Regions from separate parts of the Kitasatospora sp. NPDC052896 genome, predicted to be linked through region 1. Evidence: riboswitches for the same ligand, from Rfam matches in the RefSeq annotation. Region 1 holds a riboswitch; each other region holds the start of a gene.
What was found. Region 1 has a riboswitch for cobalamin ahead of ACIGXM_RS34420 (FecCD family ABC transporter permease). Riboswitches for the same ligand answer to the same signal wherever they lie in the genome.

Region 1 (7,526 bases):
ACGAAGGACCGCTTCCCGACGGCTGAGGTACCCAGCCGCAGCCAGCCGCCGCGCACCTCGAAGGGCGCCAGGAGCGTGTCGTCGGCGAGGAAGGCGTGGTCGTCGACCCGGATCAGCCCGGGGAGGGCCAGCACGGTGGACGCCTCCACCCGCCGCCCGATCTTCGCGCCGAGCAGGCGCAACCACACCGGGGTGAACAGGCTGGCGTAGAGCGGGAACAGGGCGGCCCGAGCGGTGCCCATCAGCCGGTGGACCACCCAGACGCACCAGGCCACCCGGCCGTGCGCCGGATGCAGTCCCGGCCTGACGGCCCGGGAGAGCAGTCGCACGAGACCGGCGAGCAGCAGCGCGTAGCCGGCCAGGGTGACCAGTGCCAGCGGCGCCGAGAGGGCCAGGACCTGCTCGATGGCGGCGGTGTAGGAGTGGTCGTGGTCCAGCAGCGCGAGCAGCGCGAGCAACCCGGGGACCGCGGCCAGGAGCGGGATCCCCTGCAGCAGTGGCAGGGAGAGCGCGAAGGCCAGGTCCCACCGGCGGGAGCGCCGGTGGCTCGGGGCGGGCCAGACGTCGGACTGGGGCGCGTCGTCCGGTCGGGCGGGAGTGCCGTGCCAGCGCTCGTGGGCGGGGACGCGGCCCATCACACAACTTCCGGGGGCTATCTCGGCGCCGACGCCGATCTCCGTCCCGGGCATCAGCATGCTGCGGGTGCCGACCCGGGCCCCGCGGCCGATCCGGATGCTGCCCAGGTGCAGCACGTCGCCGTCCAGCCACCAACCGGCGGCGTCCACCTCGGGCTCCAGCGAGCAGCCGTCGCCGAACACGGCCATGCCGGTGACCGGCGGCATGGTGTGCAGCTCCACGTCCTCGCCGACCCGGCAGCCCAGCAGGCGGGCGTAGCGGCGCGCCAACGGGGTGCCGATCACCGAGGCGATGTTGAAGGACGCGACGAGCTGCTCCGCGGTCCACAGCCGCAGGTGCGCGAAGCCGCCGCGTGGGTAGGAGCCCGGGCGCAACCCGGCCGTGAGCAGGCGCGCGCCCAGCGCACCGATGACGGCACGGCTGAGGGCGCTGGAGAGCACCAGCCACCCTCCGGCGATCAGCCACCAGGAGGTGTGCGGTGTCCAGGGCAGTGGCCCGAGCAGGTCGTCCACGGCCGCGAGGCCGAGCACCCAGCGCAGGCCGGTGACGAGGTAGAGGACGGCGAGGACGAGGGCCTGGTAGACGCCGACGCGTCGCGGGGTCGGGCGGACGTCGCGGTGCTCCTCGGTGTGGTCCGTGCCGAGGTCCAGGTGCGCGGCGAGGTCCAGCAGCCGCGGATGGTGGTAGAGGTCGGCGACGGAGACCTCGGGGTGACGTTCGCGCAGCGCCGAGACGAGGCGGGCGGCGGTGAGGCTGCTGCCGCCGAGGGCGAAGAAGTCACTGTCCGGGCCGACCGGGACGCCCAGCAGGTCCTGCCACTGGCCGGCGAGCCAGCCGGCGGTGCCACCCAGGTTCGCCGCTCCGCCCGCGGGCGCGTCGAGGCCGGGCAGCGGCCAGGGCAGCGCCTTGCGGTCGACCTTGCCCGAGGTGCGGGTGGGCAGGTCGGGGACGACCGCGAGGACCGGCACCAGGGCCGGGGGCAGGCGCTCCAGCAGCAGGGTCCGTGCGGCGGCCTGGTCGAACGGACTGTCCGCACGGTCCAGCACCAGGTAGCCCACGAGCACCTGGCCGCCCGCCACGGTGTCCTTCACCGCCGCGGCCGCTCCACGGACGCCGGGCAGGGCCTGGAGGGCGGCATCCACCTCGCCGAGTTCGATCCGCCGTCCGCCGAGCTTGATCTGCTCGTCGGCACGGCCGACGAAGACCAGGCCCTCGGGATCCGCCCGGACCAGGTCGCCGCTGCGGTACACCCGGCGGCCGGGCAGGGCGGGGTGCGGCTGGAACTTCTCGGCGTCCTTGACCGGGTCGAGGTAGCGGGCCACGCCCACGCCGCCGATCAGCAGTTCGCCGGTCTCGCCCCAGGCGACCGGTTTGCCCTCGTCGGTGACGACGGCCAGCTCCCAACCGTCCAGCGGCGTGCCGATGCGTACGGGCTGCCCGGCGCGCATGAGCGAGGCGCAGGCGACCACCGTGGTCTCGGTGGGGCCGTAGGTGTTCCAGAACTCGCGCCCGGGGACGTCCAGGCGCTCGACGAGTTCGGCGGGGCAGGCCTCGCCGCCGACGATCAGCAGCCGGACCCGTTCCAGGGCCTCGACCGGCCACAGCGCGACCAGCGTGGGGACGGTGGAGACGACGGTGATGCCGCGCTCCACCAGCCAGGGCCCCAGGTCGGTGCCGGCCTTGACCAGCGAGCGGGGCGCGGGCACCAGGCAGGCGCCGTGCCGCCAGGCCAGCCACATCTCCTCGCAGGAGGCGTCGAAGGCCACCGAAAGCCCGGCCAGCACCCGGTCTCCGGGCCTGAGCGGGGCGTCCGGCAGGAACAGCCGGGCCTCGGCGTCGACGAAGGCCGCCGCCGAGCGGTGGCTGACCGCGACGCCCTTGGGGCGTCCGGTGGTCCCGGAGGTGAAGATGATCCAGGCGTCGTCCGCGCCGGTGGGGGGCCCGGGCCGGCCGCCGGCCGAGCCGGGTCCGCCGACGATGGAGCACCCCTCGCCGATGACGGCGCAGACCCCGGCGTCCTCCCAGATCATCGAGGCGCGCTCGTCCGGGTCGTCGACGTCGACCGGCACGTACGCGGCACCGGCACACAGGATGCCGAGGATCGCGACATAGAGGTCCGCCGTTCCGGAGGGCACCCGGACTCCCACCCGGTCGCCCGGACCGATCCCGTGGCCGGCCAGCCTCGCGGCCACCCCGCCGGCCGCGGCGCGCAGGCTCCGGTAGTCCAGGACCGTCCCGCCGGCCTCCAGCGCGGGAGCCTGCGGGCAGTGCCGGGTGGTGGCGTCCAGGATGTCGAGCAGGGTTCGGGCCGGGGCGGCCTCTTCCACCGGCCAGATCGCGCCGGCCGACCAGCCGGGCGGATCATGCCAGACCGGCGGTGTGTTCGTGGGGTCGTGCTGAATTGCCATGTACAAGTTCCATTTGATTGTCCGGTACCTGCGACGCTCAGGCGGTACCTGCGTACCACCGAGGCTGACGGGCATCATTCGGAAGCTAGCAAGAACAGATGAGTCGAGCCTGGGAATGCGACTCCGCCGCTCACCAGAAATTTGCCGTCCGACCGCTGACCAGGACTCACGCCCGCCCGGGAGCAGGGGTCGGTGTGCGGGGAGAGCAACAGCCCGGCGCGCCGTCCGACTTCGCCGAGAATTACCGCCGGACGGGGAGGGCGTGCGCGGTGGGGCCGCGGAGCGCGCCGGCGGCGCGGGCAGCCGTCATCCGGCCCGGCCGCACCATGGTCCGGCTGAACCGACCTCGCAACAAGGAGCCCTGACGGTTGCTCAGACGAGAGCCGGCGCTTCTGGGAACGCCGCTCCCGGGCCTTGCGGGAGTCGCCATGCCCGCCCCGCCGCGCCGCGCCGCACGGCCCGGACCGTACGAGGTGAGCGGCCGCATTCGAGCAAGAACCGACACAGCTCCCCCACGAAAATACCGCCTCCGCTGCACTTCGGACTCCCTCGGCGTTTCTGCGAATCGACCTGTGGCCGCCGCGACGATAGGAGCCTTTCTTGTGGAAAGCTTGTGAGTCCGGCCAGTTTCACCTGAATGAATGTGCGACGGCTTCGAGGAGTACGCGACAGGAGCTGGCCCAGGCCGGTTCAAAGCCCCTGTGAAGCACTGATGTCGGTCAGGACGGCCGGAGCAGACCGGGTGACGACGTGAAGAGCCGATGGGAGATTCCGCGAGGGGCGGCGGCGATGCCGGTGTGCCCGGCCGCACGGAGGAGGCCGGCCCGCACGGGTCCGTCGAGGACCGTCCTCGCGACGGTCACCCCATCGGGTGACGGGCCGGTCGAGCCGTCCGGTTTCGGCTCGCTCTCCACGGCCAGCACGAGCCGTGGGCCGTCGAAGGGCGGCGGGACAGGCGGGGACCGGAGCGAGGGGGGGGGGGGGGGGGCGGGGGGGGGGGGGGGGGGGGGGGGGGGGGGGGGGGCGGGGGGGGGGGGGGGCCCCGCCGCCGGGGGGGGGGGGGGGGCCCCCCCCCCCGCTCGCCGGAGTACGGCTGGTGACCCCGGCCGCGCGTGCGCGGCCGTGACGGCCGGGTGTCACCGCCGGGTGTTACAGGCTGTTCCAGGTGACGGAGAACGATCCACCGGACACCCCGGAGATGGTCGCCTCGGGCGTGCCCGAGTCGGAGACCATGTTGATGCCGACCGGGTTGCTGGAGGCCAGCGAGGAGCCGTTGACCGTCGAGTTGCTGAAGTTGACGGTACCGAAGTCGTCGAGCGGCAGGACGCTGCCGTCCCAGGGCGCCTCGGCGATCACCTCGGCGGAGGACCGCGCCAGGCCGCTCTCCTTCTTGGTGGTGGTCTTGGTCCAGCCCTCAGTGCGGTCACTGAGGGTCAGCTTGTACGAGTTGGACGCGTAGCTGACCGTCTCGGTGATCACGTCACCGGGCTGGACGACGTTGTCGTAGGTGACCGGGTCCGCCGGGTACATCTCGTACCAGGCGGAGTACTCGGCCTGGCCGCCGGAGCAGTCGGCCTCGGTGCCGGTCTGCTCGACCGACTGCGAGCTGTAGCCGTCCAGGCCCACCCAGAAGCTGGAGTAGCCGTCACCCTGGGAGCAGTCGACGGCGGGCTGCACGAAGGTCGTCGACACGTTGGTGTAGGTCGAGCCGGTGGCCGCGTAGCCGGACCAGTTGTCGCTGGTGGTCGTGGTGTGCGACGGGCCGCCGTGGCTGACGAAGAACGGCGTGGAGCCACCGGCCTGGCCGGAGAGGTGGTGCATCGGGGCCTGCACGAGCGGCGCGGCGGCCGCCGCCGGCGTGGCGGAGAGCGCGGCCATGGGGGCGAAGCCGAGCGCGGCCGCGATCGCGACGGCGGATATGGAGCGGCGGGACGGGGACATCAGCGTCTCCTCTGGGCCTATCGTTGTGGGGGTGTGGGGGCATGATCGAGCGACAATTCCGGTCTGGCTGACCGGAGTTGATGCGCGAAGTCATGGCCGATCGGTAGCTACCTGATCGGGAAGGTAGGGTCACCGACGCGCTTCGACAAGAGGTTCGACACGTACACGGCAACGAAAGCCGAGTGACGCATCCCACACCGAACGGAGGGTTAGCCCGGCGTCGGCCGCATCACGGCGAACCGCACCGAGCCACACCTCGACAGATGAAATGACGGACGACCACATTCCGCCCCCGGGGGGGCGGACCCCCTGAGCACGCTCGGCGCGGACGAGCCCGCTCGGCAGGTGTGAAGCCCGGCTCAGGACCACGGGCCCTCGTCGCCCTCACGACAGCACCGCGCCGGGACCGGTGCGACGGTGACGACGGTCACGCAGGAATCGACGCCTGGCCGGCTGTGCAGGATTGATGGTGACGGTTCGCTGTACCTACACTGACACCGTCACGGCCTCGGGTCGTGACGGTGTAGTCGCAGCGAAGCCGGTGTGATTCCGGCGCTGTCCCGCAACGGTGGTCCCCCTCGGGGGCAAGCCCGGTCGCCTGCCGCTACGTCGACGGAACGGCCCTCGGAGGAAGGGCGGTTCGGGGAGTCCCGCAGTCCTGCCGTCCCCCCGCATCCTCCCGCACACGTAGAAGGAGGATGTTCGGTGCACCCGGACGATCACATACCGCCGGCCCGGGTTCCGCTGGGCGTCGCGCCGGCGGATGACGCGCCTGACGCCGCGACGGGCCACCCACCCGCGCTGCCGGCTGCCTCGACCGGCCGGGGTCGCCGTCTCCCGCTCCCTCGTGTGCTGGCCGCGTGCACGGTCCTGCTGGTCACGGTGGTGACCCTGGCGGTGGGCGTCGGATCGGTGTCGTTGAGCCCGGAAGCGGTGTGGCAGGTGGTCGTTGACCATCTGTCGGGGCGGCCGGCCGCCTCCGTCGCCGACACCATCGTCTGGCAGATCCGGCTGCCCCGGGTACTGCTGGCCGCGGTGGTCGGCGCGGCGCTGACGACCGCGGGCACGGTGGTGCAGGTCCAGGTGCGCAACGCCCTGGCCGACCCCTTCCTGCTCGGTGTCTCCTCGGGGGCCAGCGTCGGGGCGACCACGGTGCTGCTGTTCGGTGCGTTCGCCTCGCTCGGCGCGTGGGCGATCTCGTTCGGAAGCGTGCTCGGCTCATTGGCGGCCATGCTGGCGGTGCTGCTCCTGGCGCGGCAGGGGCGGCAGTTGGCCCCCACCCAGCTGATCCTCTGCGGCGTGGTGCTCTCGGCCCTGTTCGAGTCGGTGACCAGCTTCCTGATCTTCCGCGGGAACCCGCAGGCCACCCAGTCCGTACTGTTCTGGCTGATGGGCTCCTTCGGCCTGGCCACCTGGTCACAGCTCTCCGTCCCGACCCTTGCCCTGGCCACCGCGATGATCTTCCTACTGGCCCGGTCCCGCTCCCTCAACGCCCTCGCCATGGGCGCCGAGGCGGCTTCCTCACTCGGCGTCGACGTACGGCGGCTGCGGCGGAACCTGTTCCTGGTCACCTCGTTGATGGCGGGGGTGTCGGTGGCGGTCAGCGGGGTGATCGGGTTCGTGGGGCTGGTGGTCCCGCACATCGTCCGGCTCCTGGTGGGATCCGACCATCGGCGCTCGCTCCCCGTGGGAGTGCTGTTCGGAGCCTCGTTCACGGTCCTGGGCGACCTGCTGGCCCGCACCGTCGTCGCTCCCCAGGAGATGCCCATCGGCGTCATCACCGCCTTCATCGGCGCACCGGTGCTGATCGTGCTGATCCGGCGCCGCCCCTACCTGTACGGAGCCGACCAGTGAGCCTGGAACTGGTCGGACTGTGTGTGGACGTCGCGGGCCGGCGCGTCGTCACCGACGTGGACCTCACCGTTCCCGACGGGCACCTGGTCGGCCTGCTCGGCCCCAACGGCAGCGGGAAGTCGACCCTGCTCAAGACGCTCTACCGGGTCAACCGACCCGCGGCGGGAAGGGCACTGCTCGACGGCACGGACCTGCTGGCGCTGCCGCCCAGGCAGGCCGCCCGGCGCGTCGCCGTGATCGCCCAGGAGTCCAGCGTCGAATTCGACTTCACCGTCCTGGAGATGGTGATGATCGGCCGCACTCCCCACAAGCGCGCCTTCGACCGCGACGACCGGGCCGACCTGACAGCGGTGGAACACGCCATCGAGCGGGTCGGCTGCGCGCACCTGGCCGGCCGCAGCTTCAACACCCTGTCCGGCGGCGAGAAGCAGCGGGTCCTGATCGCCCGTGCCATCGCCCAGAACGCGGACCACCTGATCCTGGACGAGCCGACCAACCATCTCGACATCCGCTACCAGGTGGAGGTCCTGGAGCTGGTCGCCGGACTCGGCGTCACGGTCCTGGCCGCGCTGCACGACCTGAGCCTGGCCGCGCTGTTCTGCGACAGTGTCCACCTCCTGGCCCGGGGACGGATCATCGCCGGCGGCCCGCCCGCGCAGGTGATCACCACGGACCTGGTGCGGCTCG
Region 2 (7,526 bases), on a different contig from region 1:
CGACGCCATCGGCAAGGGGTTCGACACCTGCGCCGCGCCGTCCGCCACGACGATGTCCGCCTGGCTCGGGCACTCGCCGTACCGCTCGGTCGGCATCTACATCGGCGGCCCCTCGCGGGCCTGTGCCCAACCGAACCTGACCGCCGACTGGGTGGGCGCGCGGGCCGCCCAGGGCTGGACCTTCCTGCCGGTCTACGTCGGCCCGCAGGCCACCATCGGCTCGGTGCTGATCGACGCCGACCCGACCGCCGCCGGCCAGCAGGGCGGTGCCGCCGCCGCCGACGCGGCCAACAAGGCCGCCGGGCTGGGCTTCCGCCCGGGCTCGGTGCTCTACACCGACCTGGAGGCCTACAGCCCGGCCGGCTACAGCACCCGGGTGCTCGCCTACCTGGCCGGCTGGACCAACGGGCTGCACGCCGCGGGCTACCGCGCGGGCGTCTACTCCAGCGCCGGCAGCGGGATCAGGGATCTCGCCGGGCAGTACGACAACAGCGGCTACCCGCGGCCGGACGTGGTCTGGTCGGCGGCCTGGAACGCCGACCAGACCACCTCGTCCGCCGCCATGGGCCTGCCCGGACCGGGCTACTGGCCGAACGACCGCCGGGTCCACCAGTACTCCGGCGGGGTGAGCGAGACCTGGGGCGGCAGCCGGCTGAACATCGACGGCGACGCGCTGGACGTCGGCTCGCCCGCCGGCGCGAACAACCTGGCCCCCGGCCAGCGGCTGGACGCCGGGCAGAGCGTCTCCAGTTCGACGATGACGGTGACCATGCAGGCCGACGGCAACCTGGTCGCCTACGCGGCGGTCGGCGACTCGGCGGCGGATCCGGCCATGTGGAGCACCGGCACCCAGGGCAACCCGGGCGCCCACGTGTTGATGCAGTGGGACGGCAACCTGGTGGTCTACCGGCCCGACGGCACGCCGATCTGGAGCAGCGCCACCTACCGGCCCGGCTCCTTTGCCACCGTGCAGGCGGACGGCAACTTCGTGGTCTACGCGCCCGGCGGCGGTCCGACCCGTGGCGGCGCGCTGTGGGACTCGGGGACGTACCAGGTCTGGCCCGTCCTGCCCGGCGGCACGGTGCTCGGCCCGGGCGAGTGGACCGAGGGCGCGCTGACCCGGCTGATGATGCAGGCGGACGGCAACCTGGTGATGTACCGCAGGCGGGACGGCGCGGTGCTGTGGGCCAGCGACACCGAGGAGAACCCCGGCGCCTACGCGATCCAGCAGGGCGACGGCAACTTCGTGGTCTACCAGGCGGGCGGCGGCCCGAACAACGGCGGCGCGCTCTGGGCGAGCGGCACCTGGGGCCACCCGGGGGCCTACGCGGTGATGCAGGACGACGGCAACCTGGTGGTCTACCGCGCGGGCGGCGGGCCGAGCAACGGTGGCGCGCTCTGGGAGAGCGACACCTACCTCACCGCGCGCTGAACACCGGACGGCCGCCGTCCCCGAGCGAACCCGCTCGGGGACGGCGGCCGTTGCCGCCGGTTCGGAGGTCCTCCCGGGACGTCCTGCTCAGAAGTCGTCGTCGAAGGAGACCGAACCCTCCACGGCGACCTGGTACGCGGAGACCCGGCGCTCGAAGAAGTTGGTCAGCTCCTGGACGTTCTGCAGCTCCATGAACCCGAACGGGTTGCTGGAGCCGTAGCGGATCGGCAGGCCGAGGCGGGCCAGCCGCTGGTCGGCGACGGCCTCCAGGTACTGGCGCATGGACTCGGTGTTCATGCCGGGCAGGCCCTCGCCGCACAGGTCCTGGGCGAACTGCAGCTCGGCCTCGACGGCCTCCTCCAGCATCTCGGTGACCTGCTTGGCCATCTCGTCGTCGAAGAGGTCGGGCTCCTCCTCGCGCACGGTGTCGACCACCGAGAAGGCGAAGTCCATGTGCATGGACTCGTCGCGGAACACCCAGTTGGTGCCGGTGGCCAGGCCGTGCAGCAGGCCGCGGCTGCGGAACCAGTAGACGTACGCGAAGGCGCCGTAGAAGAACAGGCCCTCGACGCAGGCGGCGAAGCAGATCAGGTTGAGCAGGAAGGCACGGCGCTCCTCCTTGCTCTGCAACGAGTCGATGTGGTCGACCGCGTTCATGTACTTGAAGCAGAACTGCGCCTTCTGGTGGATGGAGGGGATGTTCTCCACCGCCGCAAAGGCCGCCGCGCGGTCGTCCGGGTCGGGCAGGTAGGTGTCCAGCAGGGTCAGGTAGAACTGGACGTGCACCGCCTCCTCGAACAGCTGTCGGGAGAGGTAGAGCCGGGCCTCGGGCGAGTTGATGTGCTTGTAGAGGCTCAGCACCACGTTGTTGGCGACGATCGAGTCACCGGTGGCGAAGAAGGCGACCAGCCGGCCGATCAGGTGCCGCTCGCCCTCGCTCAGCTTGGCGAGGTCGGCGACGTCGGAGTGCAGGTCCACCTCCTCGACGGTCCAGGTGTTCTTGATGGCGTCCCGGTAGCGGTCGTAGAACGACGGGTAGCGCATCGGGCGCAGGGTCAGCTCGAAGCCCGGGTCCAGCAGGTTTTTCGGGCGGTTGGGGGTGGTACTCACTGGCAGGCCTCGCAGGACTCGGGGTTCTCCAGGGAGCAGGCGATGGCGGCCTCCTGCTCCGGGGTGAGGGTGGGGGAGGGGATCACGACGGCGGGGCGCGCGGCGCCGGTGGCGGCCTGCGCGATCCGGGTGGCCGGCCGCGACCGCAGGTAGTAGGTGGTCTTCAGACCGACCTTCCAGGCGTACGCGTACATCGAGCTGAGCTTGCCGATGGTGGGCGCGGCCATGAAGAGGTTGAGCGACTGGCTCTGGTCCAGGTACGGCTGGCGGGCGGCGGCCAGGTCGATCAGCGCGCGCTGGGGCAGCTCCCAGGCCGTCCGGTAGCGCGAACGGACCTCGGCGGGCAGCCAGTTGAGCTCCTGCACCGAACCGTTGGCGTCCCGCAGGGCGTCCCGGGTCTGCTGGTCCCAGACCCCGAGGTCCTTCAACTCCCGTACCAGGTAAGGGTTCACCTGGAGGAACTCGCCGGACAGGGTCTCCCGCTTGAACAGGTTGGAGACCTGCGGCTCGATGCACTCGTAGACGCCCGCGATGGAGGCGATGGTCGCGGTCGGGGCGATCGCCAGCAGCAGCGCGTTGCGCAGGCCGGTGGTGGCGATCCGGGCCCGCAGGGCGGCCCAGCGCTCGGCCCAGCGCGGGGTGGCGCCGGCGAAGTGGTCCAGGTGCAACTGGCCCCGGGCGGCCCGGGTTTCGGCGTACGCGGGGTGCTGCCCGAACTGCTCGGCCAGCTCGCTGGAGCGCTCGTAGGCGGTCAGCATGATCCGCTCGGAGATCAGCGTGGAGAGCTCCTTCGCCTCGGCCGAGTCGAAGTCGATCCGCAGCTGGAAGAAGACGTCCTGCAGGCCCATCACGCCCAGACCGACCGGCCGCCAACGGGAGTTGGAGGTACCGGCCTCGGTGGTCGGGTAGAAGTTGATGTCGATGACCCGGTCCAGGAAGGTGACCGCGGTGCGCACGGTGGCGTCCAGCCGGTCCCAGTCCATCGCGTTCAGCAGGTCACCGGCGGTGGCGCCGGCGGCCACGTGGGCACCCAGGTTGACCGAACCCAGGTTGCAGACCGCGGTCTCCGAGTCGTCGGTGACCTCCAGGATCTCGGTGCAGAGGTTGGAGGAGTGCACCGTCCGGCCGGGCAGCGCGGTCTGGTTGGCGGCGCGGTTGGCCGCGTCCTTGAAGGTCATCCAGCCGTTGCCGGTCTGCGCGAGGGTGCGCATCATCCGGGCGTACAGGGTCTGAGCCGGGATGGTGCGGACCGCCTTGCCGGCGGCCTCGGCCTTCCGGTACGCCTCGTCGAACTCCTCGCCCCACAGGTCGACCAGCTCGGGGACGTCGGCGGGGGAGAAGAGCGACCAGTCGGCGTTGGCGTTCACCCGGCGCATGAACTCGTCCGGGATCCAGTGCGCCAGGTTGAGGTTGTGCGTGCGGCGCGCCTCCTCGCCGGTGTTGTCGCGCAGCTCGAGGAACTCCTCGATGTCGGCGTGCCAGGTCTCCAGGTAGACGCAGGCCGCGCCCTTGCGCCGGCCGCCCTGGTTCACCGCGGCGACCGAGGAGTCCAGGGTGCGCAGGAACGGGACGATGCCGTTGGACTTGCCGTTGGTGCCGCGGATCAGCGAACCGCGCGAGCGGATCCGGGAGTAGGACAGGCCGATGCCGCCGGCGTGCTTGGACAGCCGGGCGATCTGCGCGTAACGCGAGTAGATCGAGTCCAGGTTGTCCAGCGGCGAGTCCAGCAGGTAGCAGGAGGACATCTGCGGGTGCCGGGTGCCGGAGTTGAACAGGGTCGGCGAGGACGGCAGGTAGGAGAGCGTGCTCATCAGCCGGTACAGCTCGGCCACCTCGGTGACCGACTCGGCGCTGTCGCCGACGGCCAGGCCGCAGGCGACCCGGAGCATGAACTGCTGCGGGGTCTCGATCACCTTGCGGGTGATCGGGTGGCGCAGCAGGTAGCGGGACTGCACGGTGCGCAGGCCGAAGTACTCGAAGCGGTCGTCGCCCCGGCGGTCGATCAGCGCGTCGAGCGCGGCGGCGTGCCGGGCCACGAAGTCGGCGGTGGTGTCGCCGATCAGGCCCTCGGTGTGGCCGACGGCGATCGAGGCGGCGAACGAGATCGCGCCCTGGCTGACGGCCTCGTCGGCGATCTCCTCGGCGAGCAGTCGGGCGGCCAGCTTCGAGTACTGCGGGTCCTCGGCGATCATCGACGCGGCGGCCTCCACGGCCAGCCCGCGCAGCTCCGCGAAGTCGGAGCCGGCGTGCCGGCCGCGCAGTGCGGCGGCGGCGACGTGGCCGGGGTCCACCTGGGGGAGGTCGCTGCTCCGGTCCGTCAGCGTCCGGAGGAGCGCGGCGCCGGGCTCCGACCGGTCGAGGGGGTCGGTGCTGGTTCCCTGGGCGGGCAGGGTGGCTGAGGCAGCGGTGGTCAAGGCGCTCTCTCCTGGCGACGGCGACGGACGGTGGGACGAACCGGACCGGGGCAGGGCAGGGGAGCTCGGCGCGGCCACCCGTACCCGGCGGCGCGCTGCGGCGGCATCCCCGGCCCACCCGCGAGGCCCGGACACAAGCTGGACGTGCTTCAAGGCCTCTGCGGGGAAGCCGTGTGGCACACCGTCGGCAGGTACTCGGACTCGCCGGCGCCTCGTGGGGGCGCCCGCTCACCGCTGCGGGGCAGTCCCGGACTCACACCGGGTTCCCCTGCGTCGACAGCGAGAGCGAGCATACATGTAGTGGTGGCTGATGGATGTAACACCCACATGTAGTGTGGCGTGGCGTGGCGGACTGGTGACGGAGGCGGGTTGGTGAGCCACCGCTTCGGACACGGATCGATTACCGGGCCGGGTGGACGGCCCGGTGCGGGCGGGCTGAGGGGGCGTCGGCGGGGATCCCGGCGTGTCAGCTCCCGGGGTGTCATAGGATCGTCGCCCGTGAGTGAAGGGGCGGGGGATTCGGGAGCGGGCTTCGGGTACCCGGGAGAGCCACCCGGCGTGCTGCCGGGCGCGCCGCCCGTCGTGGCCACCGCTCCGGTGGAGTACTGGACCGCGCTGGCCGACCGCTCGGCGGCCGAGGCTCGTCGCCGGGGCCGGCTGCGGGTGCTGCTGGGGGTGCTGGGCGTGCTCGTGGTGCTGGGCGGGGCCGGGGCGGCGGTGCTGCTCGCGAGGTCCCCGACCGCGCCTCGGGCGGCGGCCGTGGTGGCCGCGGGGGCTTCGACGGCGTCGGCGGACCCGACAACCCCGCTCTGGGACGCCGCCACCGACACCGCGCCGCTCTCCGCCGCCGGCCTGTTCCCCGAGCCGACCGTCACGGTGGCCGGCGCCACCTGGACCCGGGCCGCCGAGGTGGCCACCGAGCCGTGCTGGAAGGCCACCACCGGTGGGCTGGGCAACCTGCTCGCGGCCCAGGACTGCCGTCAGGTGATCAGGGCCAGCTACGCCACGGGGGACAGCGTGGTGACCCTGGGAGTCGCCGTCTTCGACCACCGGAGCCAGGCCGACGCCGCGTTCGCCGGCTTCCAGGGGCAGCTCCAGGGCCTGGCCGCGCCGGGCGCGGTGTCGTTCTGCACCGGTCCGGGCTGTGCCGGCACGCACGGCACGCTGGGCCGGTACGGCTATCTCACGGTCGAGGGCACGGTGAAGCCGGGCGGCGCGGCGCAGGACGCCACCGCCACGGCCGCCGCGCCGGCCTTCGACGCGTACCTGCGGACCCGCCTGCTGCAACGCGCGGCGGCGGCGGGCTGACCGGGCGCGCCGGTCAGAAGGCGAGGCTGTAGACCAACAGGTCGACCCCCGGGCGGACGCACCAGTCGCGCTCCGGAGTGCGCCGGAAACCGACCCGCTCGTAGATCCGGTGGGCGGCGGTCATCGCCGGGCGGGTGGAGAACGCCATGCCGGCCAGGCCGAGTTCGCGGCTGCGGGTGACGCAGGCCCGCACCAGGGCCTCGCCGACCCCGCGGCCGCGCGAGGCCGCGGCGGCGGCCAGCATCCGGATCTCGCCCTCCTCGGAGGTGGCGATGTCGGCCCACGGGTTGCCGCCGACCGCGAAGGTCACGCAACCGAGGACGCGCCCGGCCGCCCCGCGCGAGAGATCGGCGGGATCGACGGCCACGTACAGCTCGGCCTCGGCGGACCGCCGGCGGGCATCCCGCAGCAGTTCCACGTACGACCCGTCCGGTTGGGTGTGGCCGTCACCGACGAACGCTTCGACGGTGACCTCGCCGGCCTGTTCGAGGTCGGCTTCGAGGGCGGCGCGGATGACGATGTCCATCAGGTCAGTCTGCCAAGGCGCAGGTCGGAGCCGGCCGGAGGGTTCCCCCTCGGCCGGCCGGCGGCGGGTGGCGCGGTGGCGCGGTGGGCGGCGACGGGGGTGGGCGGCGACGGGGCGGTGGGTGCGCCGGTGCTCGGGGCCGGCTCAGCTCCGGCTGATCCGGAACACCGGAAACCCCGGGGCGATCCGCCGCAGTTCGGCCTCGGGGGCGTCGGCGTCCACCCCCTCGAAGTAGCCGCCGACCTGGGGCTGCCACCGCTCGAGGTAGGCGCGCAGCACCTCCGGCTTCTCGTCGTCCGCCAGCTCGGTGGCGCGGAACGCCTCGCTCCGGCGGCCCAGGCGTAGCTCGCCGGTGCCGGCGGCGCGCAGGTTGCGAACCCACTGGGTGTGGCCGCGCGGGGCGACCAGGTAGCGCTCGCCGTGGTGGCTGAGCGGGTTGACGGGGGTGGTGCGCCAATGTCCGCTCTTGCGCCCGCGCACTGCCAGCACCTGGGAGCCCCGGAGACTGAGGCCCAGCCCGGCGAGGCCGGCGACCAGACGGTTGCCGATCGCGGCGGCGCGGCTGCCGGAGGGGTCGAGGTAGCGCGGGCCGTCGGTCGGTGAGCCGTCGGTCGATGCCACGGGGGCTCCTTGGTGTGCGACGCGGGGCGGGGCGAGGCGAGGTGGGGCGGGGCGGGGCGTGGCGGTGGTGCAGTGGTGCGGAGCGGTGCACTCTTTCGAGAGCAGTGCTCTCGTT
Region 3 (7,526 bases), on a different contig from region 1:
CCGAACGCCTCCCGGTCGGCCAGGTAGGCCGTGGTGCGCTCCAGGGCGCTCCGCGCGCCGCCGAGCGAGCACGCGGCGATGCCGAGGCGGCCGCCGTTGAGCCCGGCCATGGCGATCCGGAAGCCGTTGCCCTCGCCGCCGAGCAGCCGGTCGGCGGGCAGCCGGACACCGTCCAGCAGGACCTGCCGGGTGGGCTGGGCGTTCCAGCCCATCTTGTGCTCGTTCGGCCCGAAGGACAGGCCCGGGTCGTCGCGGTCCACCACGAAGGCGGAGATCCCCTTCGAGCCGGGTTCGCCGGTGCGGGCCATGACCACGTACACCCGGGAGGTGCCCGCACCGGAGATGAACTGCTTGACCCCGTCCAGCACCCAGTGGTCACCATCGCGCACGGCACGGGTGGTGAGCGCCGCGGCGTCGGATCCGGCGCCCGGTTCGGTCAGGCAGTAGCTGCCGAGGTCCGCCGCCGAGCAGAGCCCGGGCAGCCATCGCCCGCGCTGCTCGTCGGTGCCGTACCGGTCGATCATCCAGGCGACCATGTTGTGGATGGAGAGGTAGGCGGCGATCGAGGGACAGCCGGTGGCCAGTGCCTCGAAGGCCACCACGCCGTCCAGCCGGGTGAGTTCGGAGCCGCCGACGTCCTCGCGGACGTAGACGCCGCCCAGGCCCAGCTCGGCCGCCTTGCGCAGGACGTCCAGCGGGAAGTGCTTGGCCTGGTCCCAGGCCACCGCGTCGGGGGCCAGGTACTCGTCGGCGAAGGCCCGGGTGGTCTCCGCGATGGCGAGTTGATCCTTCGTCAGGTCGTGCACGCTGCTCACTCCATCGTGGGGATGGTGAAGCTCGCGCCCTCCTTGACCCCCGAGGGCCAGCGCGAGGTGATGGTCCGGGTGCGGGTGTAGAAGCGGATCGAGTCCGGGCCGTGCTGGTTGAGGTCGCCGAAACCGGAGCGCTTCCAGCCGCCGAAGGTGTGGTAGGCGATCGGGACCGGGATCGGCACGTTCACCCCGACCATGCCGGTGTTCACCCGGCGGGCGAAGTCCCGGGCGGTGTCGCCGTCCCGGGTGAAGATGGCCACCCCGTTGCCGAACTCGTGCTCGCTGGGCAGGCGCAGCGCCTCCTCGTAGTCGGCCGCCCGCACCACCGAGAGCACCGGGCCGAAGATCTCCTCGCGGTGGATCCGCATGTCCGGGGTGACCCGGTCGAACAGCGAGGCGCCGAGGAAGTAGCCGTCCTCGTGGCCTTCGAGCCGGAAGTCCCTGCCGTCGACGACGAGTTCGGCACCCTCCTGGACCCCGAGGCCGATGTACTCGCGGACCCGGTCCAGCGCCTGCCGGGTGACCAGCGGGCCGAAGTCCGCGGCCGGGTCGTCCGAACGGCCGACCTTCAGGGCCGCGATCCGCTCGGTCAGCTTGGCCACCAGGGCGTCGGCGGTCTGCTCGCCCACCGGGACGGCGACCGAGATCGCCATGCAGCGCTCGCCGGCCGAGCCGTACCCGGCGCCGATCAGCGCGTCCGCGGCCTGATCGAGGTCGGCGTCCGGCATCACGATCATGTGGTTCTTCGCCCCGCCGAAGCACTGCGCCCGTTTCCCGTGGGCCGCGGCGGTGGCGTAGACGTACTGGGCGATCGGCGTGGAGCCGACGAACCCGACCGCCTGCACCCGCGGATCCTCCAGCAGGGTGTCGACGGCCTCCTTGTCGCCGTTGACCACGTTGAGCACCCCGGCCGGGAGCCCCGCCTCCAGGAAGAGCTCGGCCAGCCGCAGCGGCACCGAGGGGTCCCGCTCGGACGGCTTGAGGACGAAGGCGTTGCCGCAGGCGAGCGCGGGTGCCGCCTTCCAGAGCGGGATCATCGCGGGGAAGTTGAACGGGGTGATGCCGGCGACCACGCCCAGCGGCTGGCGCATCGAGTACACGTCTATGCCGCTGCCGGCGTTGTCGCTGTACTCGCCCTTCAGCAGGTGTGGGATCCCGGCGGCGAACTCCACCACCTCCAGCCCACGTTGCAGGTCGCCGTGGGCGTCGGCGACGGTCTTGCCGTGCTCGGCGGAGAGCAGCCGGGCGATCTCGTCCTTCTCCAGCTCGACCAGCTGCAGGAACCGCATCAGCACCCGGGCCCGGCGCTGCGGGTTCCAGGCGGCCCAGCCGACCTGCGCCTGCTCGGCGTCGGCGATCGCGGACTCCACCTCGGCGCGGCTCGCGAGCGGTACCCGGGCCTGGACCCGCCCGGTGTTGGGGTCGTAGACGTCGCCGAAGCGCCCGGAGGCACCGGGGATCCGCTTGCCGGCGATGAAATGGGTCAGTTCTCGGACCATCGGTTCCTTCTCTCGACAGGGGTGGGAGAGGAGGAATGGAGACCTCCTCCGGCGGCCCGGCGCACGGTGGTGCGGCGCGGGACCGACTCGGCGGAGGAGGTGAACGAACCCGTCAGGACCTGTTGTCCCGAAGGGCTTTCTGCACGGCACGGGTTGGGGCGGCGAACCGCGGGCACCCTGGAGTCATGCGTGTCGTCTCCATCCTCGTGGAAAGCACGAACCACCCGCGGCCGGTATCCTGACTCCCGGATCACCGCCCGCCCTCGGGCCTTCCCGGCTGGCTGCCAGTGGCCATGACTCCTGCGAGGACGAGCTCCCCGGTCACAGTGGCGGGACCGTGCCGGACTCACACCGGCTTCCCTGACACCGCGGACCTGTCACGACCATATAGTTGGACGTCCTAGTAAGTCCAGGGGCCACGCCTCTTCCGGCGGGAACGGTCGGGACCGAAGCAGCGCGGCGCGGGTGGTGCGGCGGGGTGGGGGAGTGGTCCGGGAGGGAGGGGCGGTAGCGGTCCCGGCAGACGCTCCCTCGGAGAGCGAACCAACTCGGCTTTCCCCCGCCCCGGGGTGGCGGTTGTGCATGCGTTCCTCGGCCTCATCGTGCGCTGCTCGTACGCCCCTTGCGCTTCCGTGCGCGGAGTGTGCCCCCGTGCTCCGGGCTCTCGCGACCCTCCACCCTGGGTGGTGCGAAGGAAGGGGGAGCACACGGATGCGACAACCCGAGCTGGTGACATGGCTCTTCGTCCCGTTGATGACCGCGACCGGGCTGCTCTGCCTGGTCCGGTGGCGCCTGGCCTCCCAACTGGCCGGTGAGGAGAGGCGGTTGGAGGCGTCCTCGGCACTCAAGGGGCTGGGCATGGCGGTGATGGCCCTCCCGGTCGGTACCGGCGTGGCCCTGCCCGAAGGCCTGTGGGTGGCCGTTCTCGTGCCGGCGGGCCTGTGGTCGGCGGCCGCCGCCGTGCGCTCCGCGGGCCATCGCCGGCACCATCTGGAGCACGCGGTCGGGCATCTGGCCATGGTTTACATGGCCGTCTCCATGGCTGGGCGGATGGCGAACGCGGCAGGTGCCATGCCGGCGATGCCGGGCATGGCACCTGTGGTGGGTGCCGCCTGGCTCACCGGTGCGCTGCTGGTCTTCTTCGGTGTCTGCGTGGTCGTCAGCTGCACCCGCCTGTTCGACTTCGCCGTGGCCCCGTCCGGTGCCCGACGGTACCGCGGAGTCGGGGTGCTGTGGTCGCCGCAGTGGCCCGAGGCGTGTCATCTGGTACTGGGCGTGGGCATGTTCACGATGCTGCTGGCGATGTAGGCCAGCGCAGCCGATCGTTGACGCGAGCGGCTGCGTGACCCGGCTGTCATCCGCGACGACCTCACCCTCGACGCCCTGGACCTCCACGTTCAGGACGTCGTCCCGCGTACTCCCGGCGTCCGCGGCCTGCTCGACAGGAGACCGGTTGGACCGGCCGGCGGATCCTCGCGCACGTCGGTGGCCCGCATCGCCCCGACGGGTCGACGCGGGCCACCGACGAAGTTCCTGCGGGGCCGCCGCTGGGCTACGCCGAGTTCGGCAAGGCGGTTCCCGTGCGACGACGATCAGGAGCTGCGCCAGACGACGCCGCGCTGCTCGTACTCCATGATGGACTCGACGCCGGTGGCGACGGATGATCCGCACTCGCGGGTGACCATCCAGAGTGCCAGGTCGATTCCGCTGGTGACACCGCCCGCGGTCACCAGGTTCCCGTCGTCAACGACTCGTGCGTCGATCACCTTGCCTCCCTGGGCGGCCAGCTCGGCCTTGGCGAGATGGTGCGTCGTGCACGGACGACCCTTGGTCAAGCCTGCTGCGGACAGCACCATGACGCCGGTGCAGACACCGGCGACGATGACTCCGGCCTGCTGTGCCCGTACAAGGTTCCGGTGGACATCCGGATTGTCGATCAGCTGGTCACCGCCACCCGGCACGATCAGAAGATCGGTGTCGGTGGGCTCCCACGCGGTCGGCACCGTGACCCTGGTGCCGAAGAAGCACGTCACCTCGCCAGGGGCCGACAGCCGCACCAGTGTCGTCTCCACCTGGCCACCCAGCCGCGCGGCATGCCCGAAGACGTCACGCGGCCCGATGAAGTCCTGCTCCTCCGCCCCGTCGTACACGAGGATCTGAACACGTAGAGGGACCGTCTCCGTCTCCTCTGTCGGTGAGGCCTCCGCTGCCGCTGCGGGCGCCGCGAAGGTCCCGACCGACGCGAGACCGCCAGTCGTGGCCAACACTTTCAGCAGGTTCCTGCGTTCCATCGGCCCATCTCCTGATCACTCGCTCGGTCTCCTGCCAAGCCGGCGCCGGCCTTCAGCGGGGGACGGCACGGTGGGACACCCCTTGCGGGCCACCCAACGTGCGGCCTTGAGGAGCCCGTGAGCGACCCTCATCGTCCTTCGGGAGCAGCGCTGGCTGCCTTATGAGTCTGCTGGGCCGGGCGAATAGTTCCCGTAGTTCCCGCCGGCCCCGACGCATCCCCCGCTGCCAGGAACTGTTTGGGATTCGGACCCCGGGGCCAGGCCCCGCCAGGTCCTGGTCTTCCGGAGGCAGCGTTCAACGGTGTCGCGCCGTCTGTAGCGTTCCGGGTCGAAGGCGACGGGCCGACCTCCGGCTGGGCCCTTCTTCCCGCGGTTGGCCTGCTGGTCGATCTTCTCCGGGATGACCGCGTTGATCCGGCACCGGCGTAGGCGGTCCCGGTCGGCCCTGGGGGAGTAGGCCCTGTCCGCGGCAGTGGCGCCCGGCCGGGTCCGGGTCGGCCGGCGGGTCCGGGAACGCGGATCTTGGCCGGGACGGTCCGGAACCGTGGGCAGTCCGCAGCCTGTCCTGGGGTGAGCACGAAGGCGAGCGGCAGGCCTTGGCCCAGCTCCTGAACCGGGAGCAGAGCGTGGACCAAGCCTTGTACCGCTCCGGGGATCGCGCCAGCCGCTGCCGGTGCGGGACCGCCAGAGGATCCCGTTGGACTGGCCCCGCGCCCGCCGGGGCAGCGGCCCGGTGGCCGCAGGCGGCGGGTGCGGCTGCCGACGTTCCCGCGCCGCTCACGCACCAGCGGTGTTAGAAATGACGCATGGTCGAACACACCGACCGATCGCGGATCGTATCCTGGAAGTCACTGACCGCGAAATTCCCACGGAGCGTTGCCGGACAGGTCTTCGTGCTGGAAGTCGTGGTCGTGCTCGTGCTCGTCCTGGGGGCGATCCTCGCGCTGGCCCTCGAATCGCGTCGGAACAGCGAGTCCGAGGCCCTGAACCGGTCGGTGGCCGTCGCGGAGACCTTCGCGCATTCCCCGGGCCTCGTCCAGACGCTGAAGTCGCCCGATCCCACGGCGATCCTCCAGCCGATCACGGAGGCCACGCGCAAGCAGGCCGGCGTCGACTTCATCGTGGTCATGAACGACCAGGGGATCCGGTACACCCACCCGCTGCCGAGCGAGATCGGCAAGCGCTTCGTCGGGACCATCGGCCCCTCCCTGGCCGGGCACGTCTACACCGAGAGCGTGCACGGCCCGCTCGGCCACGAGGTCCAGGCGACCGTGCCGATCGACGCTCCCGACGGATCGGTCGTGGGCCTGGTGTCGGCCGGGCTCAAGGTCCACAACGTCACCGCCGCCGGCAACCGGCAGCTGCCGCTCATCCTGGGCACCGGCGCCGCCGCGGTCGGGGTGGCCACGGTTTGTACCGCCCTGACCACCCGGCGGCTGAAGCGCCAGACGCACGGCCTGGACCCCGTCGAACTCGCCCGCATGTACGAGCACCACAACGCCGTCCTGCACGCGGTCCGCGAGGGCGTGGTCATCGTCGGGCAGGACGGGCAGCTGCTGCTGGCGAACGACGAGGCACGCGACCTGCTGGGCCTGCCGCCCAACGCCGAGGGCCGGCACCTGGACGAACTGCGGGGCCTCGACCCGGACACCACCGAGCTGCTGCTGTCGGGCCGGGTGGTCACGGACGAGTTGCACCGCGCCGGCGGCCGGCTGGTCGCGGTGAACCAACGGCCGACCGACCCCCGCAGCCGCAGCATGGGCACGGTCGCCACGATCCGCGACTCCACGGAACTGCTCGCGCTGTCCGGCAGGGCCGAGGTGGCCGGCAAGCGGCTGGCCCTGCTCTACGAGGCGGGCGTCGGCATCGGGACGACGCTCGACGTCGAGCGGACGGCCGAGGAGCTGGCACTGGTCGCGGTCCCCGGCTTCGCGGACTTCGTCACCGTGGACCTCGCCGACCCCGTGCTGCACGGCGACGAGCCCGGCGGCGGTGCCGTCAACCTGCGTCGTATCACCGTCCACGGCATCCGCGAGGACCACCCGTTCTACCCGCGCGGCAGGTTGGGCTCCTTCATCCCCTCCACCCCACAGGCCCAGGGCTTCGACAGCGGCCGGTCGCAGGTGGTGCCGGACCTGTCCGTCGCCGAGGGCTGGCTGGCCCAGGAGGCGGCCGTGACGGCGCGGGTCGTCGAGTACGGCGTCCACTCGCTCATCACCACGCCGTTGAAGGCCCGTGGCATCATCCTGGGCGTCGTGGCCTTCTGGCGGTCGCAGAGGCCCGAGCCGTTCGACGACGAGGACCGCTCGCTGGCCGAGGAGCTGGTGGCGCGGGCCGCGCTGAGCATCGACAACGCCCGCCGGTACACCCGCGAGCACACCATGGCCGTGACCCTGCAGCGCAGCTTGCTGCCGCGCGCCCTGCCGGACCAGAGCGCCCTCGAGGTCGCACACCGCTACCTGCCCGCACAGTCCGGAGTCAGCGGCGACTGGTTCGACGTGATCCCGCTGCCCGGCAGTCGGGTCGCGCTGGTGGTGGGCGACGTGGTCGGCCACGGGCTGCACGCGGCCGCCACGATGGGCCGGCTGCGCACCGCCGTGCACAACTTCTCCGCCCTCGACGTCCCGCCGGACGAGCTGCTCGGCTACCTGGACGAGCTGGTGAACCGCATCGACCAGGAGGAGACCGACAGCACCACCGGCATCGGTGTCACCGGCGCCACCTGTCTGTACGCGATCTACGACCCGATCTCCCAGCTCTGCACCTTCGCGACCGCCGGTCACCCCCCGCCCGCACTGGTCGATCCGGACGGCCACGTGGCGTTCCCGGAGCTGCCGACCGGCCCGCCGCTGGGGGCGGGCGGGATGCCGTTCGAGACGGCGCAGGTGCGGCTGGCCGAGGGCACCCAGATCGTGCTCTACACC
Region 4 (7,526 bases), on a different contig from region 1:
GCGGGCCAGGCCGACCTGGGTGGTCCGGCTGCGCGAACCGGGGTTGTAGAGCGCGAGCACCAGGTCGGCGGCGGCCGCCGCGCGCAGCCGCTCGGCCACCACCGCCCAGGGCTTGAGCCGGTCGGAGAGCGAGACCACGGCGTAGTCGTGCCCGAGCGGGGCACCTGCCCGGGAGGCCGCCGCGTGGGCGGCGGTCATGCCCGGAACGATCCGCACCGGCACCTCGCGGTACGGGTCGGCGCAGGCCGCCTCCAGCACGGCGGTGGCCATCGCGAAGACGCCCGGGTCGCCGGAGGAGACCACCGCGACCCGACGGCCGCGCCGGGCCAGGTCGAGGGCGAACTCGGCGCGCTCGGCCTCGACCTTGTTGTCGGAGCCGTGCCGCCGCTGACCGGCCCGGACCGGGACCCGGTTCAGGTAGGTGGTGTAGCCCACCAGGTCGTCGGCGGCGGCGAGTTCACCGCGAGCCTCGGGGGTGAGCCAGAGCGGGCCGGCCGGGCCGAGCCCGACCACGACCACACTGCCCCGGTCGGCCCGTGCGTCGTCCTCGGTGGCGGCCGGCAGCCCGATCCGGCTCGGCAGCACCGCCAGCGAGAAGTACGGCACGCTTTCCGGATCCACCTCGGCGAGCGGCGCGGTGCGCTCCCCGGCCATGGTGGCCCGCTCGACGAACTGCGCCTCCGCCAGCCGCCCGGAGCGCTCCAGGGCCCGCCGCACGGTGGGGAAGGTCCGGCCGAGCTTGAGGATCGCGGCCGAGTCGGTGGCCGCCAGCCGGGCGGTCAGCTCCTCCTCGGGCAGCGTGCCCGGCAGGATGGTCAGCACCTCCTCCGCCTCCACCAGCGGCCGCCCGAGCCGGGCCGCCGCGGCGCTGACCGAGGTCACCCCGGGGACCACCTCGGTCGGGTAGCGGTCGGCCAGCCGCTTGTGCATGTGCATGTACGAGCCGTAGAACATCGGGTCGCCCTCGGCGAGCACCACCACGTCGCGCCCGGCGTCCAGGTGCGCGGCCAGCCGGGCCGCCGCCTCCGCGTAGAACTCGTCCATCGCCCCGCGGTAGCCGCCCGGGTGGTCGGTGGTCTCGGTGGTGACCGGGTAGACCAGCGGCTCCTCCAGCTGTCCCTCGCGCAGGTAGCGGGCGGCGATCGAGCGGGCGATCGAGCGGCCGTGCCGGGCGCTGTGGTACGCCACCACGTCGGCCTTGCCGATGAGTTCGGCGGCCCGCACGGTCATCAGGTCCGGGTCGCCGGGGCCGAGGCCGACCCCGTAGAGCCGCCCCACCGAATGCTGACGGTCCGTCATTCCACTTCACTCGCAATCGCGTTGAGCGCGGCAGCGGCCATCGCGCTGCCGCCACGGCGCCCGCGGACCACCAGGTACTCCAGGCCCGAGGGGTGTTCGGCCAGCGCCTGCTTGGACTCGGCCGCGCCGACGAAACCCACCGGCACGCCGATCACCGCGGCCGGCCGGGGCGCGCCCGCCTCGACCATCTCCAGCAGCCGGAACAGCGAGGTCGGCGCGTTGCCGACGGCGACCACCGAGCCGGCCAGCCGGTCCCGCCACAGTTCCATCGCGGCGGCGCTGCGGGTGGTGCCCAACTCCGCGGCCAGGCCCGGCACGGCGGGGTCGGAGAGGGTGCAGACGACCTCGTTGTCGGCGGGCAGCCGCTTGCGGGTGACGCCGCTGGCCACCATCGAGACGTCACACAGGATCGGCGCGCCGGCCCGCAGCGCGGACCGGGCGGCGGCCACCACGCCGGGACTGTAGAGCAGGTCGGCGACCAGGTCGGTCATCCCACAGGCGTGGATCATCCGTACCGCGACCTGGGAGACGTCGGCGGGCAGGCCGGCGAGGTCCGCCTCGGCGCGGATGGTGGCAAAGGACTCGCGGTAGATCGCCGCACCGTCCTTCTCGTACTCGATCACGTGGTCCTCCGGGCGGCGGCGACCGCTGCCACCATCTGTTGGGTCGTCACTTCTGTTCCACTGTCGTCGTACTGGCGCACCGCGACGCGGTAGCCGGAGCCGGTGGCCAGCACGTCGACCCAGCGGCCGGCGGGGTGGCCGCAGCGCCGCTCGCAGCCGGACCAGTGCACCGGGAGCAGCCGCGCCTCGCCCGGCGCGTCCGCCGCCAGCGCCGTCGCGGCGTCCGCGCGCACGTCGGCCAGCGACTTGGCGCAGCCGGGCGCGCCGGTGCAGGCACTGGCCTGCTCCCACGGCGAGCGCGGGTCGGTGCGCAGGCCCGCCGCGGCGAGCCCGGGCAGCGCCGCCGGGTCGGCCCCGGGCAGCACCACGCCGCGCCAGGGGGTGATCCGCAGCTCGCCGCGGGCGGCACCGGCCAGCGCCCGCCACTGCTCGACGCTCGCCCGTCCGAACCGCAGCCCCACCGAGAGGGCGCCGCCCCCGGCCACCGCGCCGACCACCGGCCGGGTCCCGGGCAGCGCGGGCAGCGAACGCCACGGCAGGCCCTCGGCACCCAGCCGCTCCGCCAGCAACGAGCCGTCCGGGTCGGCCTCGCGCACCCGCCAGGCGCCGCTGCGCAGCCGGACGAACTCCTCCGCCGCCCGCAGCGCCAGTCGTGGCCCGTCCGCGAGCCCGGCGAGCTCCGCGACGCGCGCGGACCGCCCGAGCCGCAGCCAGGCGCCGGCACCCGCCGGCCGTGCGATCAAGGTCACATCGGCGTCCAGCGCCGCGACGTCGCCGCGCCCGTCGTCCAGCGCGAAGAGGAACCGTCCGGACAGCTCCCGGGCGGTCTCGCTGCCGCGCAGCAGCTCGTCCAGTTCGCATACCCACGGCCGCAGTTCCGCGAAACCCACGCCGTCCAGCCCGGCCAGCGGCGAGGCCACGATGTTGCGCACCCGCTCGTGCGACTCCGAGGGCAGCAGCCCGACCGCCCGCAGCCGCGCGGCGAGTTCCGCGCCGGCGTCCGCCGCCAGGCCGCGCAGCTGCACGTTGCCGCGCGAGGTGGTCTCCAGCTCGCCGTCCCCCAGCGCCTGAGCGGCCTCCGCCAGCGCGAGGGCCTGATCGACCGCCAGCAGCCCGGCGGGGACCCGCACCCTGGCGAGCCCGCCGTCGTCCGCCGCGTGCAGCCGCAGCGCCCCCGGGCAGGCGTCGTCGCGCCCCCGGCCGGCCCGCACGGGGGCAGCCTCGGGCGGCGTGGGAGTGGCTGACATGGCGGCGAGCATACCGATGATCCGACCGGACGTATGCCCCGCTACCAGCGTGATCCATGTCTCCGGCGTCCCTCGGCGCGCTGTGTGCTTCGTCCCGTTGCCGGCCACCCGCCGGCACCGAGGCTCTACTATGTCGCCGGGCGGGCCGGCTGGTTCGCCCTCGCCAGCGACGGCGCAAAGGGGAGGAAACCGGTGTGAAACCGGTGCGGTCCCGCCACTGTGACCGCGGCTCACCGGCCGCGGGAGCCAGGAACTCCTGCCGTCCGTGATTCTTACGGGGCGCGGACCCCGAGGAAGGCTAGCCGTATGCGCTGCCCTGCCCTGCCCGTTCCCGAGGGCCTGCCCGTTCCCGGCGCCCTGCCCCTCCCCGCCACCCGCCGTGGGAGGGCCGCCGCGTGATCCTGCTGCTCTCCACCTCCGACACCGACCTGCTCTCCGCCCGCGCCAGCACCGGCCCGGTCGGCTACCGCCTCGGCAACCCCGCCCGGCTCACCCCCGAGGACCTGCCCGCCCTGCTGGAGGGCACCGACCTGGTGGTGGTCCGCCTGCTCGGCGGCCGTCGCGCCTGGCAGGAGGGGCTGGACGCGCTCCTCGCCGGCCCCCGCCCGGTGATCGTGCTGAGCGGTGAACAGGCGCCGGACGCCCAGCTGATGGAGCTCTCCACCGTCCCGGCCGGCCTGGCCGCCGAGGCGCACGCCTACCTGGCGCACGGCGGCCCGGCCAACCTGGCCGAGCTGGCCGCCTTCCTCTCCGACACCGTGCTGCTCACCGGCCACGGCTTCGCCGCCCCCGCCTCCGCGCCCGACTGGGGCCCGCTGGAGCGCACCGCGCGCCGCGCCGAGGGCCCGCGGGTCGCGGTGCTCTACTACCGAGCCCACCACATGAGCGGCAACACCGCCTTCGTGGACACCCTCTGCGCGGCGATCGAGGACGCCGGCGGCCAGGCGCTGCCGTACTACTGCTCCTCGCTGCGCGGCGCCCCGGCCGAGCTGCTGGCCGAACTCGGCCGCGCCGACGCCATCGTGACCACCGTGCTGGCCGCCGGCGGCACCCGCCCGGCGGACGCCTCGGCCGGCGGCGACGAGGAGGCCTGGGACGCCGGCGCGCTCGCCGCGCTGGACCGGCCCATCCTGCAGGCGCTCTGCCTGACCTGGCCGCGCGCCACCTGGGAGGGCAGCGACGACGGGCTGTCGCCGCTGGACACCGCGACCCAGGTGGCGGTGCCGGAGTTCGACGGTCGGCTGATCACCGTGCCGTTCTCCTTCAAGGAGCTGGACGAGGACGGCCTGACCGTCTACGTCGCCGACCCCGAGCGCGCCGCCCGGGTCGCCGGGATCGCCGTCCGGCACGCCCGGCTGCGCCACATCCCGCCCGCCGAGCGGCGGTTGGCGCTGGTGCTGTCCGCCTACCCGACCAAGCACGCCCGGGTCGGCAACGCGGTCGGCCTGGACACCCCCGCGAGCGCGGCCCGGCTGCTGCGCCGACTGCGCGCCGAGGGTTGGGACATCGGCCCTGAGGACGGCCCGGACGCACTGCCCGGCCTGGTCCCCGCGGAGGGCGAGCACGAGGGTGACGCGCTGATCCGCGCCCTGATCGACGCCGGTGGCTACGACCAGGACTGGCTCACCGAGGACCAGCTGGCCCGCAACCCGGTGCGGATCCCGGCCGCCGACTACCGCCGCTGGTACGCCGAGCTGCCCGCGGGCCTGCGCGCCGACGTCGAGGAGCACTGGGGTCCGCCGCCCGGCGAGCTCTACCTGGACCGCAGCCGGAACCCCGACGGTGACCTCGTGCTCGCCGCGCTGCGGGCCGGCAACCTGCTGGTGCTGGTCCAGCCGCCGCGCGGCTTCGGCGCCAACCCGGTGGCCATCTACCACGACCCCGACCTGCCGCCCTCGCACCACTACCTGGCCGCCTACCGCTGGATCGGGGCGGCCAGCGAGGACGGCGGCTTCGGCGCGGACGCCATCGTCCACCTGGGCAAGCACGGCAACCTGGAGTGGCTGCCCGGCAAGACCGCCGCGCTCTCCGCCGACTGCGGCCCGGACGCGGCGCTCGGCGACCTGCCGCTGATCTACCCGTTCCTGGTCAACGACCCGGGCGAGGGCACCCAGGCCAAGCGCCGCGCGCACGCCACCCTGGTCGACCACCTGGTGCCGCCGATGGCCCGCGCCGACTCCTACGGCGACATCGCCCGCCTGGAGCAACTCCTCGACGAGCACGCCAACATCGCCGCGATGGACCCGGCCAAGCTGCCGGCCGTCCGGGCCCAGATCTGGACCCTGATCCAGGCCGCCCGGCTGGACCACGACCTCGGCCTGGACGAACGCCCCGAGGACGACGGCTTCGACGACTTCCTGCTGCACGTCGACGGCTGGCTGTGCGAGGTGAAGGACGCCCAGATCCGGGACGGTCTGCACGTGTTGGGCCAGGCGCCGGCTGGCCCGGACCGGGTCAACCTGGTGCTGGCCATCCTGCGCGCCCGCCAGGTCTGGGGCGGCGTGCGGGCGTTGCCCGGCCTGCGGGAGGCGCTCGGCCTGGACGAGGCCGCGCTCACCCTCGGCGCCACCGACCAGGCCGAGGCGCGGGCCCGGGAGTTGGTCGAGGCGATGGAGGCCGAGGGCTGGGCGCCCGGGGCGGTGGCGAAGGTCGCCGCCGGGCTGCCGGACGCGGTGGCCGAGGTGCTGGACTTCGCGGCCCGCCAGGTGGTTCCCCGACTCGCCGCCACCTCCGACGAGTTGGACGCCGTGGTGCACGCGCTGACCGGTGGCTTCGTGCCGGCCGGCCCGTCCGGTTCGCCGCTGCGCGGGCTGGTCAACGTGCTGCCGACCGGCCGCAACTTCTACTCGGTGGACCCGAAGGCGGTGCCCAGCCGGCTCGCCTGGGAGACCGGGCAGGCGCTGGCCGCCTCGCTCGTCGAGCGCTACCAGGCGGACAACGACGGCGAGTTCCCGCCCTCGGTCGGCCTCTCGCTCTGGGGCACCAGCGCGATGCGCACGGCCGGCGACGACATCGCCGAGGCCTTCGCGCTGCTCGGCATCCGGCCGGTCTGGGACGACGCCTCGCGCCGGGTCACCGGCCTGGAGCCCATACCGCTGGAGGAGTTGGGCCGCCCGCGGATCGACGTGACGCTGCGCATCTCCGGCTTCTTCCGGGACGCCTTCCCGCACGTGGTCGCGCTGCTGGACGACGCGGTCCGGCTGGCGGCGGCGCAGCAGGAGGCGGACACCGAGAACTTCGTCCGGGCCCACGTGCAGGCCGACCTGGCCGAGCACGGTGACGAACGCCGGGCCACCGTCCGGGTGTTCGGCTCCCGCCCGGGCACGTACGGCGCCGGGCTGTTGCAACTGATCGACAGCCGGGACTGGCGGACGGACGCGGACCTCGCCGAGGTCTACACGGTCTGGGGCGGCTACGCCTACGGCCGCGGCCTGGACGGCCGACCGGCCCGCGAGGAGATGGAGACCGCGTACCGGCGGATCACCGTCGCGGCGAAGAACACCGACACCCGCGAACACGACATCGCCGACTCGGACGACTACTTCCAGTACCACGGCGGCATGGTGGCCACCGTCCGGGCGCTCACCGGCTCCTCCCCCGCCGCCTACGTCGGCGACTCCACCCGGCCGGAGACGGTCCGCACCCGCACCCTCACCGAGGAGGCGGCCCGCGTCTTCCGGGCCCGGGTGGTCAACCCGCGCTGGCTGGAGGCGATGCGGCGGCACGGGTACAAGGGCGCCTTCGAGATGGCCGCCACGGTGGACTACCTGTTCGGCTACGACGCCACCACGGGCGTGGTGGCGGACTGGATGTACGAGCGGCTGACCCAGGAGTACGTGCTCGACCCGGTCAACCGCGAGTTCCTCACCGGCGCCAACCCCTGGGCCCTGCACGGGATCAGCGAGCGCCTGCTGGAGGCCGCCGACCGCGGCCTGTGGGCCGAGCCGGACCCGGCCCTGCTGGACGAGCTGCGCGCCGCCTTCCTGGCCGCCGAGGGCGACCTGGAGGACGACGGCACCGAGGGCTGACCCCCGACGGCCGTGGGCCGGCCGGGCGTCGAACGCCCGGCCGGCCCCTGCTCGGCGACCCGACCCGGCGCCCGCTCAGCCGCCGGCGACCGCGAACGGACCGCCGGCCCCGAAGACGATCTCGGCGAAGCGCTCGCCGATCCGGCGGTGGCCGGCGGGGTCCGGGTGGAGCTGGTCGGGCAGCGGCAGCTCGGCGAAGTCCGCCTCGCCGTAGAGCGAACGGCCGTCCAGGTAGTGCAGGTTCGGGTCCTCGGCCGCCCGCTGCGCGGTGATGCGGGCGAGTTCGTCCCGGATCACGTTGAGCGTCAGCCGCGAGCGGTCCGACGGGT

Region 2: it holds a riboswitch for cobalamin, as region 1 does, so the genes downstream of both, ACIGXM_RS07035 (ribonucleoside-diphosphate reductase subunit alpha) here and ACIGXM_RS34420 (FecCD family ABC transporter permease) in region 1, are expected to answer to the same signal.
Region 3: it holds a riboswitch for cobalamin, as region 1 does, so the genes downstream of both, ACIGXM_RS25740 (CoA-acylating methylmalonate-semialdehyde dehydrogenase) here and ACIGXM_RS34420 (FecCD family ABC transporter permease) in region 1, are expected to answer to the same signal.
Region 4: it holds a riboswitch for cobalamin, as region 1 does, so the genes downstream of both, cobN (cobaltochelatase subunit CobN) here and ACIGXM_RS34420 (FecCD family ABC transporter permease) in region 1, are expected to answer to the same signal.

Annotation. Positions count from the first base shown of each region.
Region 1 is NZ_JBITZU010000033.1:16,661-24,186, forward strand. Features, by position in the region: gene ACIGXM_RS34410 (Pls/PosA family non-ribosomal peptide synthetase) at 1-3,044, opposite strand, end outside; gene ACIGXM_RS34415 (G1 family glutamic endopeptidase) at 4,194-4,985, opposite strand; cobalamin riboswitch at 5,472-5,606, shown strand; gene ACIGXM_RS34420 (FecCD family ABC transporter permease) at 5,691-6,839, shown strand; gene ACIGXM_RS34425 (ABC transporter ATP-binding protein) at 6,836-7,526, shown strand, end outside.
Region 2 is NZ_JBITZU010000002.1:195,054-202,579, reverse strand. Features, by position in the region: gene ACIGXM_RS07045 (glycoside hydrolase domain-containing protein) at 1-1,432, shown strand, start outside; gene ACIGXM_RS07040 (ribonucleotide-diphosphate reductase subunit beta) at 1,520-2,476, opposite strand; gene ACIGXM_RS07035 (ribonucleoside-diphosphate reductase subunit alpha) at 2,539-4,932, opposite strand; cobalamin riboswitch at 5,125-5,266, opposite strand; gene ACIGXM_RS07030 (hypothetical protein) at 5,455-6,264, shown strand; gene ACIGXM_RS07025 (GNAT family N-acetyltransferase) at 6,278-6,790, opposite strand; gene ACIGXM_RS07020 (nitroreductase family deazaflavin-dependent oxidoreductase) at 6,935-7,339, opposite strand.
Region 3 is NZ_JBITZU010000015.1:62,307-69,832, forward strand. Features, by position in the region: gene ACIGXM_RS25735 (acyl-CoA dehydrogenase family protein) at 1-815, opposite strand, end outside; gene ACIGXM_RS25740 (CoA-acylating methylmalonate-semialdehyde dehydrogenase) at 812-2,311, opposite strand; cobalamin riboswitch at 2,522-2,714, opposite strand; gene ACIGXM_RS25745 (DUF5134 domain-containing protein) at 3,023-3,619, shown strand; gene ACIGXM_RS25750 (DJ-1/PfpI family protein) at 3,904-4,602, opposite strand; partial or broken gene ACIGXM_RS25755 (IS5/IS1182 family transposase) at 4,858-5,192, opposite strand; gene ACIGXM_RS25760 (SpoIIE family protein phosphatase) at 5,409-7,526, shown strand, end outside.
Region 4 is NZ_JBITZU010000003.1:482,986-490,511, forward strand. Features, by position in the region: gene ACIGXM_RS10725 (precorrin-2 C(20)-methyltransferase) at 1-1,299, opposite strand, end outside; gene ACIGXM_RS10730 (precorrin-8X methylmutase) at 1,296-1,922, opposite strand; gene cobG (precorrin-3B synthase) at 1,919-3,181, opposite strand; cobalamin riboswitch at 3,323-3,448, shown strand; gene cobN (cobaltochelatase subunit CobN) at 3,565-7,197, shown strand; gene ACIGXM_RS10745 (GDSL-type esterase/lipase family protein) at 7,273-7,526, opposite strand, start outside.